One region of the Vreelandella sp. H-I2 genome, then DNA from elsewhere that is predicted to be linked to it. Evidence: predicted binding sites of a transcription regulator. Region 1 holds the regulator's gene; the other holds the start of a gene.
The links. Region 1 encodes LexA, which represses DNA repair genes until DNA is damaged. Its sites were predicted from a motif close to TACTGTNTANNTANACAGTA; they were not measured.
Positions count from the first base shown of each region.

Region 2: the regulator LexA is predicted to act here: its motif matches at 12,408-12,427, upstream of ruvA (Holliday junction branch migration protein RuvA).

Region 1 covers NZ_JBRAMC010000007.1:28,887-44,601, forward strand. Annotated here, with positions in the region: gene acnB (bifunctional aconitate hydratase 2/2-methylisocitrate dehydratase) at 1-1,317, shown strand, start outside; gene rraA (ribonuclease E activity regulator RraA) at 1,508-2,002, shown strand; gene ACUVOF_RS16995 (glycerophosphodiester phosphodiesterase family protein) at 2,045-3,988, shown strand; gene ggt (gamma-glutamyltransferase) at 3,998-5,788, opposite strand; gene ppsA (phosphoenolpyruvate synthase) at 5,906-8,281, opposite strand; gene ppsR (posphoenolpyruvate synthetase regulatory kinase/phosphorylase PpsR) at 8,605-9,438, shown strand; gene ACUVOF_RS17015 (hypoxanthine-guanine phosphoribosyltransferase) at 9,459-10,037, opposite strand; gene nagZ (beta-N-acetylhexosaminidase) at 10,086-11,117, opposite strand; gene ACUVOF_RS17025 (L,D-transpeptidase family protein) at 11,218-11,754, opposite strand; gene ACUVOF_RS17030 (TetR/AcrR family transcriptional regulator) at 11,732-12,409, opposite strand; gene lexA (transcriptional repressor LexA) at 12,689-13,366, shown strand; gene ACUVOF_RS17040 (energy-coupling factor ABC transporter permease) at 13,375-14,046, opposite strand; gene purU (formyltetrahydrofolate deformylase) at 14,071-14,925, opposite strand; gene ACUVOF_RS17050 (ribonuclease J) at 15,168-15,715, shown strand, end outside.
Region 2 covers NZ_JBRAMC010000003.1:397,651-413,365, reverse strand. Annotated here, with positions in the region: gene tamA (autotransporter assembly complex protein TamA) at 1-377, opposite strand, end outside; gene ACUVOF_RS09900 (hypothetical protein) at 440-1,261, opposite strand; gene ACUVOF_RS09895 (nucleotide sugar dehydrogenase) at 1,271-2,563, opposite strand; gene ubiG (bifunctional 2-polyprenyl-6-hydroxyphenol methylase/3-demethylubiquinol 3-O-methyltransferase UbiG) at 2,836-3,579, shown strand; gene ACUVOF_RS09885 (HAD-IA family hydrolase) at 3,580-4,248, shown strand; gene ACUVOF_RS09880 (YciK family oxidoreductase) at 4,302-5,063, opposite strand; gene ybgF (tol-pal system protein YbgF) at 5,099-5,893, opposite strand; gene pal (peptidoglycan-associated lipoprotein Pal) at 5,941-6,480, opposite strand; gene tolB (Tol-Pal system beta propeller repeat protein TolB) at 6,534-7,820, opposite strand; gene tolA (cell envelope integrity protein TolA) at 7,820-8,986, opposite strand; gene tolR (protein TolR) at 9,000-9,437, opposite strand; gene tolQ (protein TolQ) at 9,449-10,144, opposite strand; gene ybgC (tol-pal system-associated acyl-CoA thioesterase) at 10,203-10,616, opposite strand; gene ruvB (Holliday junction branch migration DNA helicase RuvB) at 10,613-11,650, opposite strand; gene ruvA (Holliday junction branch migration protein RuvA) at 11,737-12,345, opposite strand; gene ruvC (crossover junction endodeoxyribonuclease RuvC) at 12,452-13,015, opposite strand; gene aspS (aspartate--tRNA ligase) at 13,119-14,900, opposite strand; gene ACUVOF_RS09820 (FmdB family zinc ribbon protein) at 14,966-15,265, opposite strand; gene ACUVOF_RS09815 (D-2-hydroxyacid dehydrogenase) at 15,503-15,715, shown strand, end outside.

The sequences.
Region 1 (15,715 bases):
TGTCTTGGCTTCCAAGCCGACCTGGTAATGCAGTCGTTCTGCCACACCGCGGCTTACCCAAAGCCCGTAGATGTGGATACTCACCACACCCTGCCCGACTTCATTATGAACCGTGGCGGCGTTTCACTGCGCCCAGGTGACGGTATTATTCACAGCTGGCTCAACCGCATGCTGCTGCCTGATACCGTTGGCACCGGTGGCGATTCGCATACTCGCTTCCCGCTAGGCATCTCTTTCCCAGCCGGTTCAGGCTTGGTCGCGTTTGCCGCTGCCACCGGTGTCATGCCGCTGGACATGCCGGAATCTGTACTGGTTCGCTTCAAGGGTAAGCGCCAGCCGGGCGTTACGCTGCGCGACCTGGTTCACGCCATTCCGCTCTACGCCATCAAGCAGGGCTTGCTGACCGTTGATAAATCCAACAAGAAAAATGCCTTCTCTGGGCGTGTGTTGGAAATTGAAGGTCTGGAAGACTTAACCGTTGAGCAAGCCTTCGAGCTTTCTGATGCGTCCGCCGAGCGATCCGCCGCTGGCTGTACCATCACGCTGTCTGAAGAGAGCGTTACTGAATACTTGAAGTCCAACATTACCCTCTTGAAGTGGATGATGGCCAACGGTTACGGCGACGAGCGTACCATTAGCCGTCGTATCGAAGGTATGGAAGCATGGCTGGCCAACCCCAGCTTGATGCGTGCCGACCAAGATGCCGAGTACACTGAAGTTATCGAAATTGACCTGGCTGAAATTAAAGAGCCGGTTCTTTGTGCGCCGAATGATCCTGACGATGCGCGCCTGTTGTCTGACGTGGCGGGCGAGAAAATCGATGAGGTCTTTATCGGCTCTTGCATGACCAACATCGGCCACTTCCGGGCGGCTGGTAAACTGCTTGAGAAGCAGCCTGCAGGTAGCTTAAAAACCCGGCTGTGGCTGGCACCACCGACGAAAATGGATCAGCATCAGCTGACCGAAGAGGGCTACTACGGCATTTATGGCCGTGCCGGTGCCCGTATGGAGATGCCGGGTTGTTCATTGTGTATGGGTAACCAGGCCCGCGTTGCCGCTAAGAGCACCGTGGTGTCTACGTCTACACGTAACTTCCCGAACCGTTTGGGTGACGGTGCCAATGTGTACCTCGCCTCTGCGGAACTGGCGGCCGTTGCCGCAGTAGAAGGACGCCTACCCAGCGTTGAAGAGTATCAACGCTATATGGGTGAATTTGACGCTATGGCGGGCGAGATTTATCGTTATATGAACTTTCACGAAATTGAGGAGTATCAAAAGATAGCCTCAAACGTGATTCCGGTCGCTCAAGAAGCCTAATGCTTGTTAAACACTTGAGATAGGCCGCCCCATCGCCGATGCTCGCACCATCGCAGAAAATGCGACCTGTTGCATTTTCTGAGTCGATGACCGAACGCCCCGCCACTGTTTTACAGGGCGGGGCGTTTTTTATGCTCTACCTTTCTAAACTGATCGATAATCCAACAGCGTTTAACCTTAGGAGCGAGTGATGTCGAATTCGATTGATATAGTGACGCCCGATCTCTGCGATGCACACCCAGAGGTCGCTGTACTTGACCCACTTTTTGCCAATTTTGGCGGGCTAGAAGCCTTCTACGGCCCTATTCGGACAATAAAGTGCTTTGAAGATAACTCTATGGTGAAACAAGCCGTTGCCGAGCCGGGGAACGGCGCGGTGCTTGTGGTTGATGCGGGTGGTTCGCACCGCTGCGCCATGCTGGGGGACATGCTCGCCGAGAAGGCCGTCGCCAACGGCTGGGCGGGGGTCGTTATGTACGGCTGCGTACGGGATGTTGATATACTCGCCGCTCTACCCATTGGCGTTCAGGCGCTAGGCAGCCATCCGCGCAAAAGCGAAAAACGCGGCGAAGGACAGCGTGATATTGACGTCTCCTTTGCCGGCGTTACTCTTCGGCCCGGCCAGTGGTTATATGCCGATAACAACGGCATTATTGTTGCCGAGCAAGAGCTGCCACTTTCTTAACAACGACCTCAGTAGTCATTAAGTTTGACTTAAAAGAGCCCCTTGCCAGGTGTGGCGGTAACTGCCACCCTGGTGCTTCACTCTTACCGTTTAATGACGATGCAGCCTTTGACCTATCTTGGCTCTGCCTTACTACGAACGCTGCGCGATCATCTTCGACCCCTGATCGCCTACCACCTGTTTTTCACCTTGCTCGCCTCAGCCTTGCTGCTGCCAGCGGTCACCTGGGTAGTTCGCGGGCTGCTTGCTCAACTCAACCGTACCGTCGTCACTAATGATGAGCTGATTACCTTACTGTTTAGCCCATTAGGATTGCTGGGCATGTTGGTAGGGCTTGGACTCACATTTGTAATTATTTACTGGCAGCAGGCGGGCATGCTGCAAGTCGCCGTCAGACCACGTGACAACCACTATCGCTTAGCCCTTGAAGCACTCTGGTTGAGCACTCGACGACTACCTGCTCTGGCGGGCTTGGTGTTTCTTCAGGTAGGCATACACTTATTGCTGCTTGCGCCCTTCATGGCAGCGCTCGCTTGGTTATATGATGGGTGGTTAGGGGGTATTGACCCCTACTATTTACAGCATGTACGCCCCCCCGTCCTATGGTATTTCATAGGCTGCGCCTTACCACTTGTCATCGCCTGGATATGGGCAGCTTCATGGCTCTATTTACGCTGGCTACTTGCGCTGCCCTTGGTAGCACTGGAAAGCTGCAGCCCATGGCAGGCACTCAAGCGCAGCGTTAGTTTAACGCGCGGCTGGCGGCGCTCTATTGGGGCAGCGGTTTTGCTCTTGCTGCTGATTATTATCAGCCTTCCACTGCTGATCACTCTGCTATTCGACCGCCTGTTCACGCCCCTACTGTGGTGGCTACCCGAACATAATGCAGTGCTGATTCCGGCGATGTTGACCTATTTACTGGGCTATGTGCTGGTAACGCTCGCCATTACGTTTATTGGTATTGCCGCCAATGCCCTGCTTTCTGCCTGTTTGTATATGCAGCTAGCTCATCAAGAACCACGTCCAGCGGCTCCACCGGAAGATACTAACGCAGGACGACTTGCCTGGGCGGTTGAGCTCAGCGTGCTGGTTTTCGCCGGCTTACAAGCGTGGTGGATTCTGAATAGCTTTGAAATTCGTGACAACGTTGCAGTGATCGCCCATCGAGGAAGCTCCATGGTGGCTCCAGAAAACACCCTTGCCGCGCTGGAGCAGTCACTGATCGATGGTGCTCACTACATAGAAATAGACGTACGCTTGAGCAGTGACCAGCAAGTGATGCTTTACCACGACCGCAGCATGGCGCGGCTAACTGGCGACAACCGTGAGTTTGGCGAGCTAACCAGAGAACAACTCAGCCAGTTCGACGTGGGCAGCTGGTTTGGCGATGCTTTCCAAAACGAAGCCATTCCTGGCCTCGATGAAGCGCTCGAACGCGTTAGAGGAAAAGCGGGATTAATGATTGATATCAAACCGTTACCAGGGCAGGAACAAACGTTAGCCAACGCAGTAATGGATACCCTAGACGCCGAAAGCGACGTGCGATATCGCTGTTGGGCGACCCAGCATAACGCCTTCGATGGCTATGCCAACTGTGGCTTCCCCAACGCCCTGCTAGACACCCGCATGGCCACCATGTCGCCATTGTTACTTGAGCATATTAATGCTCGAGCACCAGAGCTGCGTGTCACGCTACTGGCACAGCTCATTTTGCCCGGCACGCTGAATCGTCGCGGCTTTGATGCATTGGGCCTTCGACACAATCGAATAACGCAAGGAGAAATTCGCCTGGCAAGACTGTATGGCTACGAAATACACGCTTGGACAGTCAACGACCGTGCCAGAATGTCGGCGTTAATTGACCTGGGTGTCGATGCAATCATCACCGACTACCCAGATCGTTTAACAGCGCTTATTCACGACCGTCGGGAGTTAAGCGACGGGGCGCTAATGCTGGTGAAGCTGCGCAACTGGCTTCGCCAATAAAGCGAATTTCTAGTCACCCATGACCACGCCTTCACGGCGAGGATCAGCGCCACCAAACAGAGTGCCATCATCAAGGCGCATAATTGCTTGAAGTCCACTGGTTAGCTCCCGTTCGCTAACCGTGTGTCCTCGCTCACGCAGCGCCTCTTGGGTTGCCTCAGGAAAACGGCCTTCCTCAACATATACTTCTCCGCCCAGCGTAATGGCATGGGGAAGGTTCAATGCTTCCTGCGCATTCAAACCCCAATCGCGCATCGCTACGAGCGTACGGGCCGTGTAATGAATAATCGCCGCGCCTCCCGGCGAGCCCAAGCTGGCGACTAGCTCTCCGCTTTCTTGATCGAACACGAGGGTCGGGCTCATGCTGGAACGCGGGCGCTTACCGGGTTCGACCCGATTCGCCACGGGGTCACCATCCACTTCAGGCATGAATGAAAAGTCGGTTAGCTCATTATTAAGCAGGAAACCACCTGCCAAGCCTGTCCCACCATCCGAGAGAATGCGTGAACCAAACGCCTGCTCAATGGTAGTGGTCATTGACACCGCGTTGCCGTCTTCATCAACAATGCTGATATGGCTAGTGCCGTATTCAGGCTGATTCGGCTGGCTGGCCCAACTAACCGCAAGCTCACCGGGGTTGCCCGGTTCAACGCTATCCCCCATGCTCAGTTCACCAATGAGTTCGCTACGCTTTTCAAGGTATTCAGGGGCCAGCATCAATGACCAATCGCCGCCCGGAGCATCGACAAAGTCGGGATCGGCGATGTAACGTCCACGGTCGGCAAATGCCAGACGCGAGGCTTCAAGAAACTGGTGCAACCAGGTGCTGCTTGGGGCGCCATTATCCAACGGGGCTTCAAGCAGCGGCTGTTGATCAAGCATACCCAATATCTGCATAACGGTGAGATGACCCGACGAGGGTGGCGGGAAACCGCACACTTCCCACTGTTGCCAAGGGGTGCACAACGGTTCTCGGTCAAGCGCCTCGTAGCCATTTATATCATCAAGCGTCAGACTACCTGGGCGCTCGGGATGGTTCTGAACCCGCTCGACAATATCCTCTGCGACGGAACCCTCGTATAAAGCGGAACTGCCTTTGGCTGCCACGCGGCGAAAGACTTCTGCCAAGGCCGGGTTTTTAAGCGTTTCTCCAACCGCGATCGGCTCACCTTCATCGTTGTAATAAAACTGGCTTGCGAGTGGATCCCGGCGCAGATACTCATCGCTCTCCAAGCTAGTATGCAGCCGATTACTAACGGCAAACCCCTCCTCGGCCAAGGTAATGGCAGGCGTAAACAACTCTTTCCAGGCCAACTCACCATGCTCTGCGTGAGCTTTTTCAAGCATACGCAGCGTGCCTGGCACACCGACGGAAAGACCACTAGCAACCGCCTCGTTAAACTCAAGCGGCTCGCCATCTTCCAGAAACAACTCACCACTAACGCCTTGGGGAGCAGTTTCACGGCCATCATAAGCGCGCACTTCGCTGCCGTCGTAGTGCATTAAAAAAGCCCCACCTCCGATACCGCTAGACTGGGGCTCTACCAAATTCAGTACCATTTGCACCGCAATGGTCGCATCAATAGCATTACCGCCGGCTTTCAGCACTTGGTAACCAGCATCGGTCGCTAGCGGATTGGCAGCAGCCACTGCAAACGACTCAGCCTCCCAACCGGGTTTCTCTTCATAGCCAGATTCACTTTCTGGGGAAATGGCAGGAGTCTCATAGCTAAACCCCCAACTATATAACGGCGCCACAAGCAGAACAGGTAGCGCGAACTTAGCCGCTTTTGGGGACATCTCAGCGCTCTCCACGTTAAGTTAAATAAAAAAAACCACTCACAAAGGGTAGCCTATAAAAACAGCAACGCCCGGCACAATGGCCGGGCGCACAGCGATCACTGAAGGTGAACGCGATTACTCGATTTTTTGTCCTGCGAGCATAAACCACGTTTCCAACACCGCATCGGGGTTAAGTGAGACAGAGTCAATGCCCTGCTCCATCAGCCATTTCGCTAAATCTGGATGGTCTGACGGACCCTGCCCGCAAATACCCACATATTTGCCTTTTGCTTTACACGCCTGAATGGCCATCGCAAGCAGCTTTTTAACCGCCCCATTACGCTCGTCAAACAGATGCGCCACGATACCTGAGTCACGATCCAAACCTAGTGTTAACTGGGTCAAGTCATTTGAGCCGATCGAGAAACCGTCAAAATACTCAAGGAACTCATCAGCTAGTAGTGCGTTAGCAGGCAGTTCGCACATCATTATGACTTTAAGCCCTGTCGGGCCACCGCGCTCCAGGCCGTTCGCCGCCAACAGTTCTACCACTTCACGCGCTTCATCGGTTGTGCGTACGAAAGGCACCATAATTTCGATGTTCTCGAAGCCCATCTCTTCGCGCACCCGCTTGAGCGCTCGGCACTCGAGTTCAAAGCAGGGCCGGAACGCCTCAGAAATGTAGCGTGACGCTCCCCGGAAACCCAGCATTGGATTTTCTTCACCCGGCTCATAAAGCTTACCGCCAATCAAATTTTCGTATTCGTTTGACTTAAAATCTGACAAACGCACGATCACACGCTGAGGGTGGAATGCGGCCGCCAGAGTAGAGATGCCTTCTACCAGCTTATCCACATAAAAACTGACTGGATCGGCATAACCTGCGGTACGTAAATCGATTACCTGCTGTAAATCCACAGGCAACGTATCGTACTCCAACAGCGCCTTTGGATGGACGCCAATCATGCGGTTAATAATAAACTCAAGGCGTGCCAAACCAACACCCGCATGAGGCAAGCTGGCAAACCCAAAGGCGCGATCAGGATTGCCCACATTCATCATAATTTTGAAAGGGATTTCTGGCATGGCATCAACACTGGAGACTTTACAATCAAACTCCAGAAGGCCTTCATAGACATTGCCGGCATCGCCTTCCGCGCAAGACACCGTCACGTCGATCCCATCTTGTAGTTGAGTGGTGGCATCGCCACAACCCACTACCGCAGGAATGCCCAACTCGCGGGCGATAATGGCCGCATGACAGGTGCGCCCGCCTCGATTAGTGACAATCGCAGAAGCACGTTTCATGATCGGCTCCCAATCCGGGTCGGTCATGTCAGTGACCAGGATATCGCCGTCATGGATCTTGTCCATATCATCCGGACTTAACACTACCTTAACGGTACCCCGGCCAATGCGTTGGCCAATTGCCCGTCCGGTAATCAATGTGCGACCCTTTTCGCGTAGCTGGAAGCGCTCAAGCTTGCCCCCTTCCTGCTGAGAGACCACCGTTTCAGGACGTGCCTGAACAATATACAGCTCACCGTCATCACCATCCAGCGCCCACTCGATATCCATGGGCCGCTGGTAGTGCTGTTCGATAGTCATTGCCTGACGGGCCAGATCCATCACTTGCTGATCGTTGATACAGAAGCGGCCGCGGTCGGCATGGGGCACATCGACGGTTTCAACCGATTTACCGGCGCTGGCATCTTGGCCATAAACCATCTTGATCAGCTTGGAACCCAAATTACGGCGCAACACCGCAGGGCGGCCCGCCGCCAGTGTCGGCTTGTGCACGTAGAACTCGTCGGGATTAACTGCGCCCTGTACCACGGTTTCGCCCAAGCCCCAAGAGCCAGTGACAAAAACGGCATCTTTGAAACCAGATTCGGTGTCCAGAGTAAACATAACGCCGGCCGCGCCGGTCTCTGAGCGCACCATTTTTTGCACGCCTGCCGACAAGGCGACATTTTCGTGGGCATAGCCGCGGTGCACACGGTAAGAGATTGCACGATCATTAAACAGCGAGGCAAAAACCTCGTGCACTGCACGCTTGATATTGTCAAAGCCTTCAATATTCAGGAAGGTCTCCTGCTGACCCGCGAAGGAGGCGTCAGGGAGGTCTTCCGCGGTGGCTGAGCTGCGTACGGCTACTTTCAGTTGCGGGTGCTGTTGTTGAAGTTGGCCATAAGCCTCACGCAAGGCTGCTTCAAACGTGGGGGGAAGCGGGGTATCGATAACCCATTGGCGAATGTTGCGCCCTGCTTCGGCCAGGGCTTTCACATCATCTACATCCAGACGAGCAAGAGTAGCGTTGATACGTTCATTTAGCCCTTCATGGGAGAGAAATTCGCGATAAGCGTGAGCAGTGGTAGCAAAGCCGCCAGGAACCGTCACTCCAACACCTGAAAGATTGGAAATCATTTCACCCAGCGAGGCATTTTTGCCACCCACGCGTTCGACGTCCGACATGCCCAACTGATCGAACCACAGAATATACTCTTCCACGTAACCCCCTCGCTCATAGACACCGGCACAGCCGCTGACATAGTTACCAAAACTATGCATAGTCGATAAGACCATGGGCCATGGATAATTAATCAAGACACCCTAGCACCACGCCCCACTATTCGCCATTGGTCTAATAGCGAAGAGAGTGGAGGATTTTTACAACAGCAGGGCTTTTTGGGCTGGTTATGTAGTCAGGTGCGCACACCTTTCACCAAATGTGTATCGCGCTGACGAAGTTGCCGCAGTAAATTGCTATGCCACGTTGTGCTGGCAAAAGGCTCGGCCCACAATAGACGCATTCATCATCACTGGATTTTGTCATGAAACGTACGGCTTTTTTTATTTCAGATGGCACCGGCATCACGGCGGAAAGTTTAGGGCGCAGCCTACTGGCCCAGTTCAGCGATGTCGAAATCGACATGCAGACCAAGCCCTATATCGATACGCTGGAAAAAGCTCAGGCGTTAGCAGCGATCATTGAATCAACGGCCGACCGCGACGGGCATCGTCCTATTATCATTGACACCATTGTCGACCAGCAGATTCGCAACGTCATTCGTCAGGCATCCGGTTTCAAAGTCGATATTTTTTCGACTTTCCTAGAGCCTTTAGAACAGGAGCTGGACACTCACTCTTCCTACAGCGTGGGGCGTACTCATTCGATTGGTAGTGATGACGTTTATATGGACCGTATTCACTCCGTTCACTTCGCGCTTGATAACGATGACGGCGCCCGCACCCATCAATATGATAAAGCGGATATCATCCTGGTGGGCGTCTCACGCTGCGGCAAAACACCCACCTCGCTCTATTTGGCACTTCAGTTTGGCATTCGGGCGGCCAATTATCCGCTGACGGAAGATGATCTAGATGAAGACGGAATGCTGAAGCTGCCCAAGGCACTTGTGCCTCATCGTCAAAAACTGTTTGGCTTAACGATTGATGCACGGCGCTTGTCGGCGATTCGCAATGAAAGACGCCCCAATAGCCGCTACAGTTCGATGGATCAATGCCTTCAAGAAGTGGAACAGGCTGAATCGCTTTACCGCACCATGCATATTCCCTTTATCGATGCGACACGCTTTTCGGTGGAGGAGATCTCTACGCGAATGATTGCCGAGACCGGTTTAGCGAGGCGCTTTTCGCCCCGCTAATACGATAAGTCACTGTGTGATTACATGCCTTTCGGCGCAAAAATACCCGGTGCGTTGCGCCAGTAACCTTTGTAATCCATGCCAAAGCCGAACACATAACGATCGGCGACTTTCAAGCTGCAATAGTCGGCTTTCAAGCCGGGCACTGCTTTGCGATCGTGTTGTTTATCGACCAATACAGCCGTGGTGACGCTGGCGGCTTGGGCTTCTTCACAGTAAGCCAAAATGGCCGCCAGTGTCGCGCCTTCGTCCAGGATATCGTCAACGATTACCACATGGCGGCCTGCCATGGGTACTTCTGGAGAAACACGCCAAAAAAGCTCACCCCCACGGAATTCATTGCGGTAACGCGTGGCATGTAGATAGTCCACTTCCAGCGGGAAGCCTAAACGGGTGAGCAAATGCCCTGTCGTAATCAAGCCACCATTCATTACACAATAAAAAACCGGCAGTTTATCGCCTAAATCACGAGTGATTGCTTCCGCCATGCGATCAAGAGCAAGTTCTACCTCTTGTTGAGAAATTAAACAGTCGGCGTTATCCATCAACTCACGCATTGAGTCTAGCGATTCTAACGCCTCTTTATCCAACTTTGACATCTACCAACTCCAGGGCGGGTTATAAACTGTATTTGCTACAATACGTGGCTAAATAGCGCTGGGGTTTGACTGGTTCGCCAGCGCTTCCAACTTAGCGTGAGCACGGCGCCAACGGCCCAGCGCACTCAGCGCGTCTAAATCAGGCCGCGCACGGCTATAGCGCAGTTTAGCGGGACGTTTGGTATCTATACCCTGGCACGCCAGCATCACTTCAAGCGCGGCAGCACGATCATTACATACCAACAGCATATCGCAGCCTGCCGCTAGCGCCGCTTGAGCGCGCGCTTTAGGATCGCCCGCTTCGTGGGCGCCCGCCATGCTTAAGTCGTCGGAAAACACACAGCCTTTGAACCCCAGCGATTCGCGCAACATACCGAGCCAATTAGGCGAAAAGCCTGCCGGGCGCTTATCGAAAGCACTGTAAATCACATGCGCAGGCATTACGCCTTCTAGCTGTGTGGCTAGCTGGGCAAAGGGTATCAGGTCATGCCGTTTAATAACCTCTAGCGGACGATCATCCACCGGCAGTGCGACGTGAGAGTCTGCGGCTACCCCACCGTGGCCAGGGAAGTGCTTACCCACCGCCGCCATACCTGCATCGTGTAGGCCCTGAACAAACGCGCTGCCCAATTGCGCCACGTGCTGGGGATCACTGCTAAAACTACGATCACCAATAACACTTGAGACACCGCTTTCAACATCCAGTACGGGAGCAAAACTTAAGTCCAACCCGCAGGCGGCCATTTCCATTCCCAATAACCACCCAGCATCTTTTGCTAACGACAAGCCATCTTCGGGATTGTCGCGATAGCGCTCGCCAATGCGCGCCATGGCAGGAAGACGGGTCAACCCTTCTTTAATACGCTGAACGCGTCCGCCCTCTTGATCGACTGCCAGCAGTAAATCAGCACGCACACGGCGAATATCGCTGCAGAGTTGGCGAACCTGATAGCCATTCTCGACATTACGGGCAAATAAAATAACGCCCCCTACCGTCGGTTCAAGTAGTAAGCGCTTTTCTGCAGCCGTCAATTTAGGGCCTTCAAGGTCCAGCATGACCGGGCCTAACGGTTGAGTCATCGTGATAGGTCCATTAAAAGGGGCGATGATTCTAGACGATCGTCTAGCAGAGTCAAAATCTGAGACACATTAACGGTTGTTACTGTCAGTCACAGCCTGGTTAGTCAAAACACTGCCGACCGCCATGCAACCAAACCGGGGTACCCGGCACTGCTAACGAAAAGATAGTCAGCAAATCACTGTTACGTAAACGGATACAGCCATGGGAAGCAGCAACACCCATCGGCTGATCAGGTGGCGTACCGTGCAGGTAGATATAGCGCCGTTGCGAGTCTACCTGGCCTCCGCGGTTCACTCCCCTTTCTAACCCGCAAAGCCACAAAATACGGGTTAAAATCCAGTCACGCCCTGGATAAATCTCGTCTAGCGCAGGTGAAAATACCTCGCCAGTCCAGCGTCGGCCCCGAAAAACGGCATTTTCCGGTCTATCAGCACCAATAGCGGCTCGTACATAGTGCCAACCATGGGGTGTTTTACCACTCCCATTTTGCTCTCCATTACCGGCGGCACCGGAAGATATCGCGTATTCATGAAGCACTTTCGCGCCCCACCAGCAGCGCATTAGCTGTTGAGTGGTATCAATCTCCAGCCAGATGTTTTCAGTTGGAGGTAGCTCAGCTAGCTTGGGCGTTCGCATGTTTTCCTTCTTCGAGGGCAGGAGGTAACGGTGCATTCATGGCAGCAACTACCACCGGACGCAACCGCCTTACTAAATCCCGCACAGTGACCTGCTCGTGATAATCCTTTTCCGCGATATCTCGCAATGCATCGAGGCCTGACAGGGTAAATATCACGGTACCAAGCATAAAGTGTAGTCGCCAAAAGCGTTCCGCGTCAGGCAGGTCTGGTGTCGCCTGACGCACAAGCTCCGTGAAACGGGCAAACACATCGCCATACTCTTGTTGAATATGGCGTCGAAGATGCCCTTGTGCTTGGCTGTAGGCCAGTCCAAGTAAGCGCATGAATACTTTGAGACTGTTGCGTTCAGCCGGCACAGCCAGAACGGTTGTTGCCATTGTTTCGAGTAACGTTTCAAGCGGCACAACGTGCCCTTTATGCTGGGCTTCAAGCTCATCAAGTGCCGTGTGAAAACGCACTGTAAAAGGATCTAGATAGCGAGAAAACACAGCCTGAATTAAGGCTTTCTTAGAGCCAAAATGGTAGTTCACGGCCGCCAAGTTGACGCGCGCTTTACTAGTGATGTTGCGCAGCGAGGTTTCAGCAAAACCACGCTCTGCAAACAGCACTTCAGCGGTATCGAGTATACGGGTCACCGTATCAGACTGAGCCATAGCGCTCTCCAGGGAAACAAGTGTTTAAAACATAGCAAAATACTATTCTATAAACTTGGCAGGCTCAACGCTTGATTTACTAATGAAATATGGCGTCTTGCATAAGAAAAAACTTAGTTTAAAACGATGACTAAAATTGCCCGGGTAGAGAAAATGAGGATTGACAGGCCATATACTGGACAGAGGAACATACTGTATACTTAACCACTTATCGATTAATTCGACATTTATCTTTGTTACTGTCAGTTCACTATCAATTTACAAATTATGGAGTCTGGTATGTCGCGTCCACTAACCGCTCGCCAACAGCATGTCTTTGATTTTATCGTTAAGACCATGGGCGAATTTGGCTACCCTCCTACGCGCGCCGAGATTGCTAAAGCGCTTGGCTTCCGTTCTCCTAATGCGGCTGAAGAACACCTGCGCGCACTTGAGCGCAAGGGGGTTATTCGTATTATCCGCAATACCTCTCGCGGCATCCGCCTGCCCAACCAAGAGCCCCAAGAAGCCCTGGATAGTGCCACCACGACCGTACCCTCCAATGTAGAGCCGCTGCCCACAGGCCTACCGGTGATTGGAGAAGTGGCGGCAGGCAGCCCTATACTGGCCGCCGAGCATATTGATCGCTACTGCCCATTACCACCAGAATACTTCACACCAAAAGCTGACTACCTACTGCGTGTACGTGGTTTATCAATGAAAGATATCGGCATCTTAGAAGGTGACTTGTTGGCAGTTCACCGCACCGAGCGGGTACGTGATGGACAGATCGTGGTTGCTCGTCTGGAGGATGAAGTGACCGTTAAACGCTTCAAACGCCAGGGGCATCAGGTAACCCTGTTTGCAGAAAATTCCGACTTTGCGCCAATCGAAATAGATCTGCGCTATCAGTCACTCGATATCGAAGGCGTCGGCGTCGGCGTCATTCGCGGTGGTAACGGGCAGGCGCTCGGCTAAAACTGGCGTTACTGCAGGTCGATATAGCGGTGGTCATTGAAAGTGGCCACCCAATCAGGATGGTAAACTAGCAGAATACTCAGCAGCATGCCGGTTAGTAGCGCCTCGGATGGCATTAATAGGGGTAGGAAGCGCGCATACTCCTGAGCCAAATAGACAGCATCAGGATCAGTACCCGCGACGACTATCAGCAACACTGCAGCTAACCCTCCTCCCAGCGTTGCCAGTGCAGAGCCGAAAAAGCCGCAGACAAATAGGAATACCATCAGATTATCCGGTAGGCGCCGATCTACCAACCGCCACACCGTGCCAATGATCGCAGCAGGCACTATTCCTGTGACAAGAATATTAGCTCCCAGCAGCATCCACTCATTGCGACCGATCAATACCATAGCAATATTAATAAGTACGTTACTGATCAGCGCTAGGGGCGCCTTAAACACAAGTGTCAGCAATACCGTAAAGACCAGATGTAACGTTAGCCAATCAACCGCCTGAGCACGCAGCTGCCACATCAGCACCACCGCCAGCGTCGCGCCTAGCCAACGGTGCTGAAGCGCGACGTCTCCCCTCAAGGCCTGCCACGGCCGCCGACTAATTACCCAAACAACAACTCCTAACGAGAGGAGCGAGGTGAGCAGCAGCATCCAGGGCGCTAATACACTTTGCGCAAATGACATGGTGGCCTCTCGGTTCAATAAGTATTAACTAAACACCACAGTTTTGTTGCCATGGACCAGTACCCGATCCTCTAAATGCCACCGCAATCCCCGAGCGAGTACCGCTTTCTCCACATCACGGCCGAAGCGTACTAAATCGGTGGGCGTATGACAGTGACTAACGCGATGAATATCCTGTTCGATGATAGGACCCGCGTCGAGTTCCTCCGTTACGTAGTGGCAGGTAGCTCCAATCAGTTTAACTCCCCTCTGGTAAGCCTGGTGATAAGGCTTAGCGCCAGCGAACGAGGGCAAGAAACTGTGATGAATATTAATTACTCGCCCCGCATAACGCGTGCATAATTCAGGTGGCAAAATTTGCATATAACGCGCCAACACGATGCAGTCAGCACGAGCATTGTCAATCTCAACCTGTACTTCCGCAAACGACGCCTGCTTGTTTTCAGGGTCAACCGGAACATGATGGTAGGGAATGCCATACCATTCTGTCAGTGAACGCATATCGTCATGGTTAGAGATAACACCGACAATATCGCAATCCAGCTCACCCGCTTGCCAGCGATAAAGTAGATCTACCAAGCAGTGCGACTCTCGCGACACCATTAGCACCACTCGTCGTCGCTTCTGGGTATCGACCAGTGACCACTGCATATTGAATTCGCTGGCCACCGGTTCAAATGCTACACGTAACGCTTCTACCGACATGCCCACGGAATCCGCCAATATTTCGTAACGCATAAAAAAACAGCCAGTTTCTAAATCTGAGTGCTGACTTGCTTCAGTAATGGACCCACCCTGCTGGGCAATGAAACTCGATACTCGCGCAACAATACCCACCCGATCAGGACAGGACACAACTAAACGATAATAATGAGACATGTGAGCTACTCTTGACTTGCTTCTAAGGTAATTATTACAAACCAGCGGCTTAGGATGTTAACCAGACTGCATAGTGTATCGGAAGGCCATGGATGATTGTTAGCCGCCCCTGCCTTCCCGTATAGTTAAGGCACTACTTTTTAGGCTTTTCATAACTAATGCATTCACCACGCGTTCAAATTCGTCCCCGTCGTCGTCCGCCGCTGCGCATGCTGCCGCTGGGGGGATGCGGTGAGATTGGTATGAATCTAACGCTATACGGCTATGACGATCACTGGATTGCCGTTGACTGCGGCATGATGATTCGCCAAGACCTCCCCGACTCGCCGCTCCAGGTGCCCAATGTTGATACACCGAAGGCACTGGGCATCGTGCCGAAAGCACTGTTTATCACTCATGGACATGAAGATCACATTGGGGCTGTTGCTTGGCTATGGCCGCTGTGGAACTGTCCCATTTATGCCACCCCTCTTGCGGCAGGGCTGTTACGGCTTAAATTTGCTGAACATCAACTCAGCAGCGCCGCTATCCAGGTCATCGAACCGGGCGAGGCGTTAGAAAGTGGCCCGTTCACGCTGCGCTATTTACTTTTAACGCATTCAATTCCCGAAAGCTGTGCGCTGATGATGATGGCCGGTGGTTATCGCATTTTACATACCGGTGACTGGAAACTCGATCCCGAGCCCCTCATTGGCATGCCGATGAACGCAGCCCAATTCAAAGCGCTCGCCCCCATTGATTTAGTCGTGGGCGACTCCACCAACGCCCCTATGCCTGGTCACTCTGGCAG
Region 2 (15,715 bases), on a different contig from region 1:
TGTTGAAACGGGGGGTCGTTACTCGCATCGCCGTCAACATTAATTGACAAAATTTCAATCTCAACTTGAGGCCCCGGCTCGATATCAAGCCTTACGCGCTCATCGGTGACGCGTTCAATGGTGACTTCAGGTTCGTAATAGCCATAAACACGCATTGCTTCCTGAGTCCGGCTGCGTATTTCGCCTTCCAGTCGCACCTTGGTGTATTGCTCTGCATCGATGTTTTGTAAGTAGTCTTGGATATTGCCTTCGACCTCATCGGGGACACCTGTAATGGACGCCTCTAGCGCCCATGCCCCCGGTGCAACGCATAATAAGGGCAGCATTACAAAAAGCGTGCCGCCGGTTGCGGATGTCCATCTCCGTTGTCTTCCCATACATTTTTATCCCACCCTGAATCAGCGGCTTTATCACTTAAGTATTCATTTGACGTAACTTGTTAACGCAACATTTCTAATTGGGCACTGAAGGCAAGCTGTGCTTGGCGTACTTGACGTACATCACTCTCCAACGCATTAAGGCGTTGAGACCACTCTTGCTCTAATGCCTCCAGGGCTTCTTGTTCTGCTGGCGTATCAGTCTCTGCAATGGATGACTCCAGTTCCTCAATACGGGTCTCAATCGCTTCTCTTTGCTCTGCTAACTGCTCCTCCCATGCACTGCTAACATTATTGATTTGATTATCCAGTACGGCGAGACGCTGCTCGGTCAGTTGCTCCAGGTGGGTAACTTCCTCAATGAGGTTTTGACGTCCAGACGTTCCCGTTTGTTCCAGCGCATCAAGAGATTCACGCATCGCCATTAGTTGACTGTCGCGCAGCTCAGCTTGTTCGCTGAGCTGCTCCAACTGCTGCAGCAGTGTATTAATCGAATCGCTAGAAGCCATATCCTCATTCATAGTGAGTAAGCTGTATAACTCTTCACGGGTATTAGCCAGCGAAATAGATAGCTGCTCTTGTTCTTGGAAAAGTGTCGCCATCTGGGCTTGTACAAAGGTTATCGCATCTTGTACGCCACTGTCACCCGAATCCAAACGGGCATGTACATTGGACACTTCACCGCTCACTCGATGAATCTCACTCAACAGTCGTTCACGTTCGTACCAAAGTCCAGCTGCCGCCGCTCCCAATAGCGCAATAATGAATAGTAGGCATAGCCATATTGGCCATAGTTTAGTCCTTTTTCGGTGGCGCAAATGTTGCGCCGTCAGGCTTTGATCCACATCAGGCACAATACGAGAGGATGCGGTGGCGTCTGGCATAACATTTCCTCAAAGAGTCTTCGGGTCGGCACGACGGCCTATACCTCGGTACATTAATCCACAGCTGGCAACGAACTCAGGGTCATAAATATTGCGCCCATCTAATACGAGCTTAGCGTTTAATAACGAACCAAGTCGGTGCCAGTCAGGGTTCCAATAGGTCTTCCATTCCGTGACCAGCATCAATACATCGGCGCCTTCGCAGGCCAAATAGGGGTCATGCGTATATGTTTTCAGGTCTTCACGCTCGCCTACCAAGGCGTGGAGAGCAGGCACCGCGGCTGGGTCGTGTAGCTGTACCCTAGCCCCCTGCGCCCAAAGCGCTTCAAGTAATGTCAATACAGGCGCATGGTCAATGCGTGCAGTGCCGGGTTTAAACGCGGCGCCCCAAATCGCCACGGTTTTACCGGCCATTTCGCCATCAAAATGCGACCATAATTTGCGAAACAGAGTCTCTTTTTTCTGCTCATTAATGTCCATCACTTGCTCAAGCAGCGCGGAATAACGGCCACTTTGCAGTTGTACATCGGCCAAGCGTATCAAATCGCGGGAGAAGTTAGGTCCACCAAATCCACACCCAGGGTATAGATACTCAAACCCTATACGCGAATCGGCCCCCATACCCTGTCGCACATGCTCTACATCGACGCCTAGCGTGTCAGCCAAACCGGCAATTTCATTCATATAGCTAATACGGGTGGCCAGCATGCCGTTAATGGCCAGCTTGGTGAGTTCTGCAGCACGGCGAGGCATACATTGAAACACTTCACTGCGCCGATTAAAGGCGCGTAACAGCTCACGGGTTATCTGCTCTCCAGGCGCATCATCGCAACCTAATAACCGCCGGGCTGGGCGTGTAAAAGAATCCCATGCTCGGCCCTCTTCCAACGTGTCTGGAAGCGCCACACTAGTATGCTGAGCGCCCATCAGCGCGTGCAGGCGCTCGGTCTCTCCCACCGGAAACGTCGAATTATTAATGAGCACAATACCGCGCTGATCCGCGAACAGTGGATCTTCAAGCAGTTTACTGGCCGAGCTACGCTGTGCCGGCGATAACGCCAGCCAGATCACTTCAGGAATATCGGCATTTTCCAATCGTTCAAGGATTTGCAGTGTTCCGTCTGCTAAGCCTTGCTCAAGATGGGTTATTAACTGAGGTTCACTGCGTAACCAGTCTACCTTGGAGAGAACTGACCAAGGCGCATCGGAATGAGGTAACCATTGCACATGATGGCCAACCCAGGCCAGTGCAGCAGCCGCCGTCGCTGCACTTAACTCGCTACCGTAAAGTAACACCCTCATCCGTTACTCTCCCAAGTGATAGCGTGACAACATCGCTTGGAAAGCGTCTGCTGTTTGCTGCTGGCCAAAACCAGCGAGACAAAGTAATGCCTTACGAATCATAGCGAGGTCCTTTTCATGCGTTCCGACACAGGAGTGGTTAGAATGTCCATAATACTGAAGGCGCGAGTGGATGCCACCTCGCTAAAGGATGAAACCGAGTGTAATAGACAATAAATAGTGATTAGGCGCCGACATTTTATTTAATGCTCACTGACAACGGGAGTCACGACATGCAAGCGATACCACAGGATAGCACTGCTAATCACAATCAAGGCAACGTCGATGCAGCGGAAGTCGCTAAATTTGAAGCACTCGCTAGCCGCTGGTGGGACCCGCGGGGTGAATTTAAACCGCTCCATGACATCAACCCCTTGCGCCTTGATTTTATTGATGCACGGGCAGGTCTAGCGGGCAGAAAAGTGCTTGATGTAGGTTGTGGAGGCGGTATTTTGAGCGAGTCAATGACCCACCGCGGGGCTACGGTGACGGGCATTGATCTTGGTGAAGCTCCCTTAGCGGTGGCTCGGCTGCACGCAGAGGAGCGCGGCGTTAAGGTTGATTACCAGCACATCAGTGTAGAAGCCATGGCGGTTCAAAAGCCCGGCTTTTACGATGTGGTGACCTGCATGGAAATGCTTGAACACGTTCCCGATCCGGCCTCTGTCATTCGTGCCTGCAGTGCCCTTGTTCGGCCAGGTGGTTATGTATTTTTCTCTACCCTAAACCGCACCGCTAAATCCTATGCGTTTGCCATTTTAGGCGCTGAGTACGTGCTTAAGTTGCTACCACGGGGCACCCATAACTATGCGAAATTTATTCGTCCTTCTGAAATGGCAGCTTGGTCGCGTAACAGTGGTATAGAAGTGCGCGAACAAACAGGGCTTACTTATAACCCGCTAACGCGTCATTACCGTTTAGTCAGCCATGATGTCTCGGTCAATTACATGATGTACTGCCGCAAGGTGAGCGATTAAATGTCGATGCAAGCCCCCCAAGCAATACTCTTCGATCTGGATGGAACGCTGGTAGATACGGCACCGGACTTGGCCAAGGCAACCAATACATTGCGAGCCCACCATGGGCTGTCGCCGCTACCCTATGAGGTAATTCGCGGTCAAGTCTCTAACGGCGGTAGTGCGCTGGTTACTCTGGCGCTTGGGCTAGAGGTTAACTCTGCCGAGCATACGCTGGCGCGGCAGTTTCTGCTCGATGCCTATGAGCAAGCAGTAGCCGTTGATAGCCGGGTTTTCTCCCCACTGGATAGGTGGCTAAAAGAGTGGCATGGCGACCAGCGACTTTGGGGGATAGTGACCAATAAGCCACGGCGCTATACACTTCCCTTACTGGAAGCATTGGCTCTACAGCCTGGCGCACTGTTGTGCGCTGACGACCTAAGCGTAAAAAAGCCTGCCCCTGAGCCGCTCTGGGAAGCAGCCCGACGCCTGGGCGTTAAGCCCGAGCAATGCTGGTATATCGGTGATCATGTACGTGATATAGAAGCAGCAGTGGCCGCTGGAATGACCGCAGTTGCCGTTGGCTATGGCTATATTAGTGAAGCAGACAATTATCAGCAGTGGCCTGCTGATCTTTGGTTTGAAGAGTGTGAAGCACTCGTCGATGCCCTGGGCGCGTTCAAGCGTTAGGCCCTTACCGTTTCGGGCATCGACACACCCGGCAGCGTTATAAAAACAAGCGTTTATACGCGAGGCGGCTGAGCATCAAGCTTTTCACCGTTGGTGCCTGCACTATCTGGGCCCATTAACCATAAATAGGTAGGCATAATGTCTTCCGGTGTACGCAGCGTAAAGGGGTCTTCCCCAGGAAACGCCGTACGCCGCATTTGCGTACGAGTGGCACCTGGATTAAGCGAATTGACACGGATATTCGATTGGTTATCCAGCTCATCGGCTAGTACGTCTACAAAACCTTCAGTGGCAAACTTAGAAACCGAATACGCCCCCCAATACGCACGTCCTTTACGGCCCACACTTGAAGATGTGAAAATTATTGAGGCATCCTCAGACGCCTGTAACAGAGGTAACAGCGCCTGGGTCATCCAGATGGGGCCGTTGATATTAACCTGCATCACCTGCTGCCAGAGCTCTGGATTATACTGCTCAAAAGGCGTAATCCGGCCTAACAACCCTGCGTTATGCAACAGGCCATCCAAGCGGCCAAACTCTTTATCCAGCGTTTCGGCCATATCATGAAAATCTTTTAGCGTGGCGCCTTCAAAATTAAGCGGAAAAATCGCTGGCTGGGGACCACCAGCCGCTTCGATTTCATCGTAAACGCGCTCTAACTTAGCAATGGTCCGCCCTAATAGAATCACGGTTGCGCCGTGATTGGCATAGTTCAATGCTGCCGCGCGGCCAATCCCATCGCCTGCGCCGGTTACCAACACGACGCGATTTTCCAATAGGTTGGGCGCTGGTTGATAGTCGATCTTGCAGCTCATGCTGATTCCCTGAAGCAAAAATAGATCAAAAAATATTAACCCGCTGATTGGCGCAAAAAGTCATTGGCAAGGCCTGCGGCACTGCTTTGGGGGTAGTCGTCACGCACACGTTCGAGTAACTCCCGGCTGCGCTCCGCTTCACCTTTGCGCGCCTTCACCAACCCTAACTTATAGATCGCATCAGGTACTTTACTGCTACCGCTATAATCGTCAATCACCCGGCTAAAGGCTTGATCAGCTGCATCCAACTCGCCTTCTGCCGCGTACAACTCGCCCAGCCAGTAGTGGCCATTGGCCGTTAGACTGGTATCAGGATGATCGGTAACAAAGGCATCAAATGCTGCAATCGCTTCATCAAAGCGGCGTGCTTGGACATGCGCAAAAGCCGCTTGATAATCGGCTTGGGCATCTTCGCTGACATTGCGGCTTGAGGGAGCATTAACAACTTCCTCGGCGGCTTCTGGCTCAACCGCTGGAGTTGACTGTTCAATCTGCGTTGGCCCACTGCTCATCAGGCGATCTTCAATATCGAGGTACTGCTGTTGTGATTGGCGACGCAGCTGTTCCAACTGATGACGTAACTCTTCAATCTGTCCGCGCAGCTGTTGTATTTCCTGCTGATGCTCCTGCACCTGATTAAAGAGTACCAGGTTACCGCTGGATGCTTCCTGGCGCTGCGTCTGCTGATAGAAGCTGCTATTGGAAGAATCAGAAAGATCTTGAACGAGCGGCTGTTGAGCGGCGGCCGTGAGAGGCAATACGGACAGCGGGAGCACTAAGGCTCCCGCACCGCACAGCCTCTCAACGTAACGCTTGAGACTGTGATTCATGATGACTCCGTAGATAAAAACGGCGTGCGGTTAGCACGCCACCTTCATCAATAGTTAAACACAACACGACGGTTCTGTGCATAGGCGCTCTCGTCTTGGCCACTGGCTGCCGGACGCTCCTCACCATAGCTAACAACGCTCATTTGCGAAGGAGATACCCCCTGAATGTTCAGGAAGCGCTCTACCGCACCGGCACGACGCTCACCCAGCGCCATGTTGTATTCACGGGTACCGCGCTCATCCGTATGCCCGTGTAGAACCACCTGAGCATTCGGGTTGGCACGCAAATAGCGTGCATGAGCCATTACCACAGACTCATAGTCGCTCTTAATCGTATCGCGATCATAATCGAAATAAATGGTGCGCACTTCAGGGATGCGTGAATCAGCCTGCTGACCAGCGCCTGAGCCAGAAGTAGAACCATACTGACTACCTGTGCCAGTACCTGAGGTGCTAGAACCGGTAGTACTGCCATCCTGGCTACCGTACGAGTCACCGTCTTGGGTTCCGCCGGTGCTGGAACAGCCAGCGATTACCACGATAGATAGCGCTGCTGCTAATGAGCGAGCCAACGGCTTAAGTTGCATAATCAGACTCCTTGCCTGAAAACAAAAAAAACAATATTAATCAAATGAGTTGATCAATTTAAGAAGGGTGACCATGCTGGATCACGTACATCGCCTTGTGCTGATGGGAGCCTAAATGAAGAGCGGCCATCGGCAGAAACAGCACTAAGCACCCCGCTATTACCCTGTTGGGTAGCGAAGATTACCATGGTCCCGTTCGGCGCAACACTAGGAGATTCATCTCTTGTTGATTCACTTAGTACTACCAAACGGTCGCCGCTTAGATCCTGCCTTGCTACTTGATAACCACGGCTAGAGCGGTGGATCAAAAAGATCTGCTCACCGTCCGGCGAATAGCGTCCCCGGGCATTGTAGTTGCCCGTAAACGTCAGACGCTCGGCCTCGCCACCGCCCATTGAGTATTGATAAAGCTGGGGGCCTCCACTGCGGTCAGAGGTAAATAGCAAGCTTTGTCCATCCGGCGACCAAGCGGGTTCCGTATCAATGCTGTTATTGTTGGTAATGCGTTCTAATGAGCGGCTGCCGACATCCATAATATAAATTTCAGGCTGGCCATCTTTGGAAAGGGACATCGCGATACGCCGGCCATCCGGCGACCAGGCGGGTGCGCCATTGATGCCTTCGAACGAGGTCGCTTGAACACGCTGCCCTGTCGCCACATCCTGGATATAGATCGCCGGACGCTCTGTCTCAAACGAGACATAGGCGAGTTTGGTGCCATCAGGCGACCACGCCGGCGACATGATCGGCTCGTCGGAGGTCAATACCTGCTCGCTGCGGCGCCCATCGGCGTCTGCAACGTACAAGCCAAACTGCATGTTGTCACCGATACCTTGTGCCGTTACGTAAGCGATTTTAGTAGAGAAGGCACCACGAATATCAGTGATCTCTTCGAAAATTTGATCGCTAATATAATGGGCGGCACCGCGTAGGTCGTTGCCTCTCACTGTCACGGTTTCGCCGATCATGCGGCGCTGGCCGCTGATATCCATCAACTCGAACTGCAGCTGGAAACCACCCTCAGTTTGCTCAGCCCTGCCTACCACTAAATAGCGCACGTCTAACGAACGCCAGGTACCAAACTGCACATCGTCAGACTGGCTAGGCTGTTCAAACATGGCACTACGCTCTAAAGGGTCGAAGTAGCCACTACGCTCAAGGTCATCTTGCACTATCTGCGCTACATCTTCTGGCAACCCTTCTGATCCTTCGAAGGGCACTACGCCAATGGGCAGCGCCTGGTCGCTGCCACGCGTGATTTCAATGGTTAAGTTGGCACTCGCCACGCTGCTGATTAGCAGCAGCACACAGAACAGCCATACTTTGCTCAAGCTTTGCATCAGCGAACATCTCCCGGGGTAAATCGCAGATTAAACTGACGTAAATTACGCTGCTGGTCGGCTGGTAAATCTCGCAATTCACCAAACGGTGCAGCATGTTCCACAGCCTGCATCACAGACCTATCAAAAGCACTATCGCCACTTGAGGTCACAATCGACGTTGCCAATACTTCTCCTGATGGTCCTAGCCTTACTTGCAGGGTAGCACTCATCGAATCACTTGCACCGGGCGGAATCACCCACGCCTGCTCAACGGCACGGCGAACAATATTGATAAAGCTATTGGCAGCCTGCTCAGCCTGCTGGGCATTGGCAGCCGCTTCAGCCTCACCTGCCAACTGGCGCTGCATGGCCGCCTCAGCAGCTTCCGCAGCTTGGCGTTGACGCTCTGCTTCCGCTTCACGGCGCTGCTGCTCTTCCGCTTCACGTTGGCGTTGTGCTTCGGCTTCTCGCTGTCGTTGGGCTTCCTCCTGCTCACGAAGACGTTGCTCTTCGGCTTCACGCTGACGCTCGGCTTCTGCTTCTTCACGGCGTTGCTGTTCTTCGGCTTCGCGCTGGCGTTCAGCCTCTTCCTCTTCGCGACGCTGCTGTTCTTCTGCTTCACGCTGGCGCTCAGCTTCAGCTTCCTCAAGGCGTTGTTGTTCGGCAGCTTCTTGCTGGCGACGTGCTTCTTCTACTTCACGCTGGCGCTCAGCAACGGCTTGCGCTTCTGCCTCACGTTCAGCCGCCTCGGCGGCCTGCTGCTCCGCCTGCTCTGCCGCTTCTTGCGCACGGCGCTGTGCGTCTGCTTCCGCTGCCTCACGCGCGGCTTCTAGTGCTTGCGCCTCTGCTTCCGCTGCCTGCTGAGCAGCCTCTTCAGCAGCTTGTTGCTCAGCGGCTGCTTGCGCCTCACTGGCCGACGGCTCGTCTGGCGCATCGGGTTCGACAGGCGCTTCAGCAGGTGCATTCATCGCCGCCTGCTCTTCCGTTGACTGCTGGGCCTGATTGGTAAACGTCTCGGTACTTACCAAGGTGGCTTGGACAATTGAAGAGCTATCCGGTTCTGCAACTCGACTAGGCAGGCTAATCAAGCTGAACGCTACAATCGCGACGTGTACGGCTATGGCCAGAACCGTCGGCCACTTATAGCCAACATCCTGAGGATCGCGAAAGGATTTTACTGCCATGTTCGTGTTGCCCTTACCCATCTTGCGGCGGCTCAGAAAGCAGCCCTACGTTGGCTACACCGGCGCCTTGTAGTGTGCTCATCAAGACGACAATCTGACCATAGGCCACATTGCGGTCGCCACGTACCATAACCGGAGTGCCAGGACGCCGTTGCAAAATGGTCATGACGCGATCGGACATCTCTTCCAGCGTGACAGATGAAGAATCTTCTCCGAGCGTGATGAAGTAGCCCCCTTCGCTGTCAACCGAGATGATAATAGGATCATTATCTTCCTGAGTCTCAATGGGCTCGGAGGTTACCTGCGGTAACTCAACTTGTACGCCCTGGGTCAACATGGGCGCGGTGATCATAAAAACCACCAGCAGCACTAGCATAACGTCAATGAAAGGAACGACGTTAATTTCCGCCATCGGCTTGCTTTTACCACTACGATTGAACGGTCCTTGCATGGTTCTCTCCCTTAACTCACGCTCGATTTGCCGTCACGACCTTGCAGATTGCGATGCAAGATAGCGTGAAACTCTTCGGCAAAATCCTCATATTTCCCGAGCAAGCGAGAAGATGCGTTGGACAGGCGGTTATAAAAAATGACCGCCGGAATGGCTGCGAATAAGCCCATCGCTGTCGCAATTAATGCTTCTGCAATCCAAGGAGCGACCGTAGCAAGCGTGGCTTGCTGCGTCAGCGAGAGAGCCTGAAACGACCCCATAATGCCCCATACAGTGCCGAAGAGGCCGATATATGGGCTAGCGGATGCCACGGTGGCAAGAAATATTAAATGTTGGGTTAAGCGATCTTCTTCCCGTGACCATGCAACACGCATGCTGCGCTGGACACCCTCCAGAACGGTGCCTGGATCACGGGTTTTGGGCATCAAACGATTAAATTCGCGAAAACCCGCTTGAAAAATGTGCTCAGCGCCATGGCGCGGATCTTCGGCTGGGATCTCGCGGTAAAGCTCGTTCAAGTCGACACCTGACCAAAAAGATTCCTCAAATTGGTTGTACTCTTGCTTAGCGTTTCGCAGTGCAATACTACGTTGAAAAATCACTACCCAAGAGAGGATCGACCCCACCAACAGTAGCAACATCACCAGCTGCACCACGGTGCTGGCATTCATTATCAGGTGGGGAATGGACATGGCGTTATCGTTCACAGGTGCCCTCATCAATCTATTAGAGTCGGCATTGCCGACGCAATGGGTGACCTCTTGGCTAAGAGGCCCGTGTCAAACTATTAAGCGATGCTGGCCATGCTTTAGGCCGCATGCGCTCGGCGCTCAAGCAGGCTATCTCGACTGTAGCGGAGCAGAGGAGTTCCTCATCACGCCGAACTTGCTGTTCAAATGTCATCCGGCAGCGCCCCACGTCTGTGATATGCGCACTAATTTCCAACGCATCATCCAGACAGGCCGGTTTCGCGTAATGACAGGCCAAGCGGTATACCACTAGCTGCGTGCCTTCGTCTAGCAGCGTTTGTTGGTCAAAGCCCAGCTGGCGTAGCCATTCGCTCCGCGCGCGCTCCATAAACTTCAAATAGTTAACGTAGTAAACAATACCACCTGCGTCAGTATCTTCCATATAAACGCGCAGCGGCAGACGATAACCATTATTAATCGAATCACTCAAGGACGGCGCTCTCCTTCCATGTCGGTTGCCTGTTCGTGGGGTACACGTTCAAAGTGCAACCACGCCTGGCGAGTGACGACGCGCCCGCGTGGCGTGCGCATTATCAAGCCCTGCTGAATCAGATAGGGCTCAATGACATCCTCGATCGTATCGCGCTCTTCACTGATGGCAGCTGATAGCGAATCAATCCCCACCGGCCCACCATCGAATTTATCGATCATGGCCAGCAGCAATCGCCGATCCATGTGATCCAATCCGTGATGATCAACGTTGAGCATATTGAGTGCGGCGTCGGCCATGGCGACATCCACAACGCCGTTACCTTTCATCTCCGCATAGTCACGTACGCGCCGTAGCAGCCGGTTAGCGATTCGTGGCGTACCGCGTGAACGTCGGGCGACTTCAATCGCCCCTTCTTGGCTGGTTTCTACACCCAACAATCGCGCCGAGCGCGAAACAATTTCGGTCAGCTCTTCAAGGTTATAGAACTCGAGCCGCTGAACGATCCCAAACCGGTCTCGCAATGGCGAGGTCAATAATCCGGCCCGGGTGGTTGCCCCCACCAGCGTAAAGCGGGGCAAGTCCAGTTTAATAGAACGTGCCGCGGGCCCTTCGCCAATCATAATATCGAGCTGGAAATCTTCCATGGCAGGGTAAAGCACTTCCTCGACCACCGGTGACAGGCGATGAATCTCGTCGATAAAAAGTACATCTCCCGGTTCGAGATTGGTCAGCATGGCGGCTAAGTCGCCCGCGCGCTCAAGCACCGGACCAGAGGTAGATTTCATCCCTACCCCCATCTCGGTGGCAATGATATGTGCAAGGGTCGTTTTACCCAGCCCAGGAGGGCCGAATACCAGAGTGTGATCCAGGCTCTCATCGCGCAGTCGTGCGGCGCCAATAAAGATTTCCAACTGTTCGCGGACACGCGGCTGGCCAATATAGTCGTCCAGCCGCTTAGGGCGAATCGCGTAATCAAAGCGCCCCTCTCCTTGTTCAGGCTCAGCGGCGATCAGCCGATCGTGTTCTAACATAGGTGCTCTTCTTTATGGCGATTCAAAAGGTCTATTCACAAAAGTCTATCCACTATCCGCAATTTCGTACTCACACTGGTGCCTGCTTAGCCACTCATACGTTGGGTGAGCGCAGCTTTTATCAGCGCTTCGGTAGACTGATTGGGATCGATATCGGCAAGCATTTTCGACGCCTCAGTCAGTTTATACCCCAAACTAACTAGCGCGGCTTCCGCATCGGCAAGGCTATCGCGGGCAGGTACGCGGCCATTGGCGGCCTCAAGGGGCAATAGCGCGTTGCTACCATCTTCCCACTCTGGAAAACGATCACGCATTTCAATAATCAGCCGCTCGGCGGTTTTCTTACCCACCCCGGGCAGTTTAGTGAGTGCTTTACTGTCGTCGTCACGCACGCAGCGCATAAAGGCGTCTTCATCCATGCCGGACAGTATCGCAAGTGCAAGCTTAGGTCCCACGCCGTTTACTTTTATCAACGCACGAAAAAGAGCACGCTCATGCTCTCTACCAAATCCATACAGTAGGTGCGCATCGTCACGAATGGTGAGGTGTGTGAATAACGAAACTTGTTCGCCGACATTGGGTAATGCCACCAGCGTATTCATCGAGGTTTCCAGCTCATAACCAACACCATGGACGTCGATCACAATCCAGGGAGGTTGCTTTGCCATTATCTGGCCACTTAGCCGTCCAATCATAAATACGCTCATGCTGAGGTGAAAAACAATAGGGTGAAAAACAGATGTTTACTATAAAGCTACTCTGTACATGTGACCAGTTGTGTAGCGGCCGGAACAGAGGGAATTAAAGACGCCAGCGTCCGGTGGAACGTCGCCGTGCACGGGATGGCGTATCAGGCAGCCCATTGCCGCTATAGGCGTGGCCGCTATAAGCATGAGTTAGCGCAATGGCTAATGCATCAGCGGCATCGGCTTGAGGGGCGGCAGAAAGCAGCAGAATAGCCGTCACCATATGCTGAACCTGTTCTTTATCAGCCCCACCTTGACCAGTCACCGCTTGTTTGATTTGCCGCGCGGCGTACTCGGCAAGGGTTAAACCATGGTTGGCCATGCACACCAGCGCCGCCCCACGTGCTTGCCCCAGTTTCAGCGCAGAGTCGGGGTTCTTGGCCATAAATACCCGCTCGATAGCCACCTGAGAAGGACGATGCAAACCGACAACTTCGCTAAGTCCTGCATAGATTTGTGCCAATCGCTGTTCTAACGCTCCTTCAGCCGTACGAATACAGCCACTTGCCACATAGCAGGGTTTAACACCAACCATATCAATGACGCCATAGCCCGTTATCCGGGACCCTGGGTCAATGCCCAAAATACGAATGGGTGCGGCAGGCTTTTTTTCATCCATCTCGTTGGGGCTCTTGTAGGCTTTAGTCTTATAGGCTTAGACCGGAGTAACATACAAAAACACCGACGCCGTGGCGTCGGTGTTGGCTAAACGATCAAGCGTCTTATTCGGCTGCTGTTTCCGGCTTGGCTTTCTGGCGTAGACGGATATTCAAATCCTTCAACTGCTCGGGACTTACTTCGCCCGGTGCATTGGTCATTAAGCAGGCGGCACTTTGGGTTTTCGGGAAGGCGATGACTTCACGAATGGTCTTAGCACCGACCATCAACATTACCAGGCGATCCAAACCGAAGGCTAAACCGCCATGGGGAGGAGCGCCGTACTGAAGCGCATCCAGCAAGAAGCCGAATTTTTCTTGGGCTTCCTCTTCGCCAATACCCAATATCTCAAACACGGTGCTCTGCATGGTCTGATCGTGGATACGAATGGAGCCGCCGCCCAATTCGGTACCGTTGAGTACCATATCGTAAGCACGTGATAGTGCGTTCGCAGGATCCGCTTTCAGCTCTTCCGGTGTGCAAGAAGGCGCAGTGAACGGGTGGTGAAGCGGGCTAAGGCGGCCGTTGTCGTCAGCTTCAAACATCGGGAAATCGACGACCCATAGTGGCGCCCATTCCTGGGTGTAAAGCTCCAGATCTGCGCCTAACTTGACACGTAGCGCACCAATGGCTTCATTGACGATACGGGTTTTATCCGCACCGAAGAAGATAATGTCGCCGTCTTTAGCGCCCACCCGATCGAGCAACTCTTCAACGATATTTTCCATGAACTTCACGATCGGCGACTGCAGGCCCTCAAGCCCTTTAGCACGCTCGTTGACCTTGATCCACGCCAAGCCCTTGGCACCATAAATGCCGACAAACTTGGTGTATTCGTCGATCTCTTTACGCGACAGCTTGGCGCCACCGGGTACTTTCAATGCCGCGACACGACCATCATCAGCACTGGCCGGGCCAGAGAAGACTTTGAAATCGACTTGCTGCATCAGGTCGTCGACATCGGTCAATTCGAGCGGAATGCGCAGATCCGGCTTATCAGAGCCGAAACGGTCCATCGCTTCCTGCCAAGTCATGCGTGGGAATTCAGGCAATTCGGCGTTAAGCACATCTTGGAACAGCTGACGAATCATGGATTCCGTAATACCCATGATGTCGCTCTCTTCCACGAAAGACGCTTCGATATCAATCTGAGTGAACTCAGGTTGGCGATCGGCGCGCAGGTCTTCATCGCGGAAACACTTGGCAATTTGGTAATAGCGGTCAAAACCGGCCACCATCAACAGCTGCTTAAACAGCTGCGGCGACTGGGGGAGAGCAAAGAAACTGCCCGCGTGAGTACGGCTAGGTACTAGGTAATCACGGGCGCCTTCTGGGGTGGCGCGCGTGAGTACCGGTGTTTCGATATCGAGAAAGCCCTGGCTTTCCAGGTAAGCACGCACGTTGTGAGAAATGCTCGAACGCAAGCGCAGCTTCTCGATCATATCGGGACGACGAAGGTCGATGTAACGGTGCTTTAAGCGCACCTCTTCACCTACTTTGCCATGTTCATCCAGTTGGAAAGGCGGTGTAATCGCCGTATTGAGGACTTCCACCTCTTTCGCCAACACTTCAATCATACCCGTAGGCATGTTGGGATTTTGTGTACCTTCAGGACGCAGCCGTACGCGACCAGTGATACGCAGGACATACTCACTGCGGGCACGGTCGGCATTAGCGAACGCCTCGGCGGTATCAGGGTCGACCACGAATTGAGCGATGCCGTCGCGATCGCGCATGTCGAGGAAAATAACCCCACCGTGATCACGGCGACGGTGAACCCACCCGCATACCGTCACTGTTTGATCCACCAAAGTTTCGTTAAGCTGGCCGCAATAATGGCTGCGCATGTCAAATCCTGTTCTGTTACGTGGCAATTAAAATGTCGCGGGCGTCCCGACCCTGACTGCCGCAGTTATGCTGCGGCGCCTTTGTCACTGGGAGTAACGCTCTTGGGAGTAGCACTGGAATCACTTGATTTAGCAGTATCTGCAGAGGCAGTCTTACCGTCAGCGACCAAGTTCTTTTTGCTACCCGTTTTGAAATCGGTTTCGTACCAACCGCCGCCAGCCAGGCGAAAACCCGCCGCCGAGACTAACCTTTCCAACCCTTCGCTCTGGCAGGCGGGACAATCCTTCAACGGATCGGCGCTAATTTTTTGCAATTTTTCTAGGCGATGGCCACAGGCCTTGCACTCATATTCATAGATGGGCATGTTATTGGCTCCTAAAAAGCTCAACCCTGACAGATTCAGTACTGACAGACACAATCCTGGAAAACCAAGTGCTGAAAGAAAAGAACAATGGCGAACACAAACGCTGCCAGGCAACCAATATGTGGCCAGTCGGAATAAATTCCAAGGCTGCGGTTGATAAAGCGCCGCCATTATACCCTTTTGTGACCCCTGCCGAGCAAGGTTATGCAGCCTTCGGCAGTTAATGGAGAGAATAAAATGTCGCATGCCGTCATACTGGACGCCCAAAGCTTAGGCCCTGGGATAGATTTAAGCGCTATTAGGGCGTCGGTCACACACCTAGAGGTGTTTGAACAAAGTACCACCCAGCAGGCGCTTGAGCGCTTAACAAAGGCAGACATTGCGATTGTTAACAAGGTAGTGCTAGACGCTGAAACGTTGCAGCAACTGCCTAATCTCAAACTGATATGC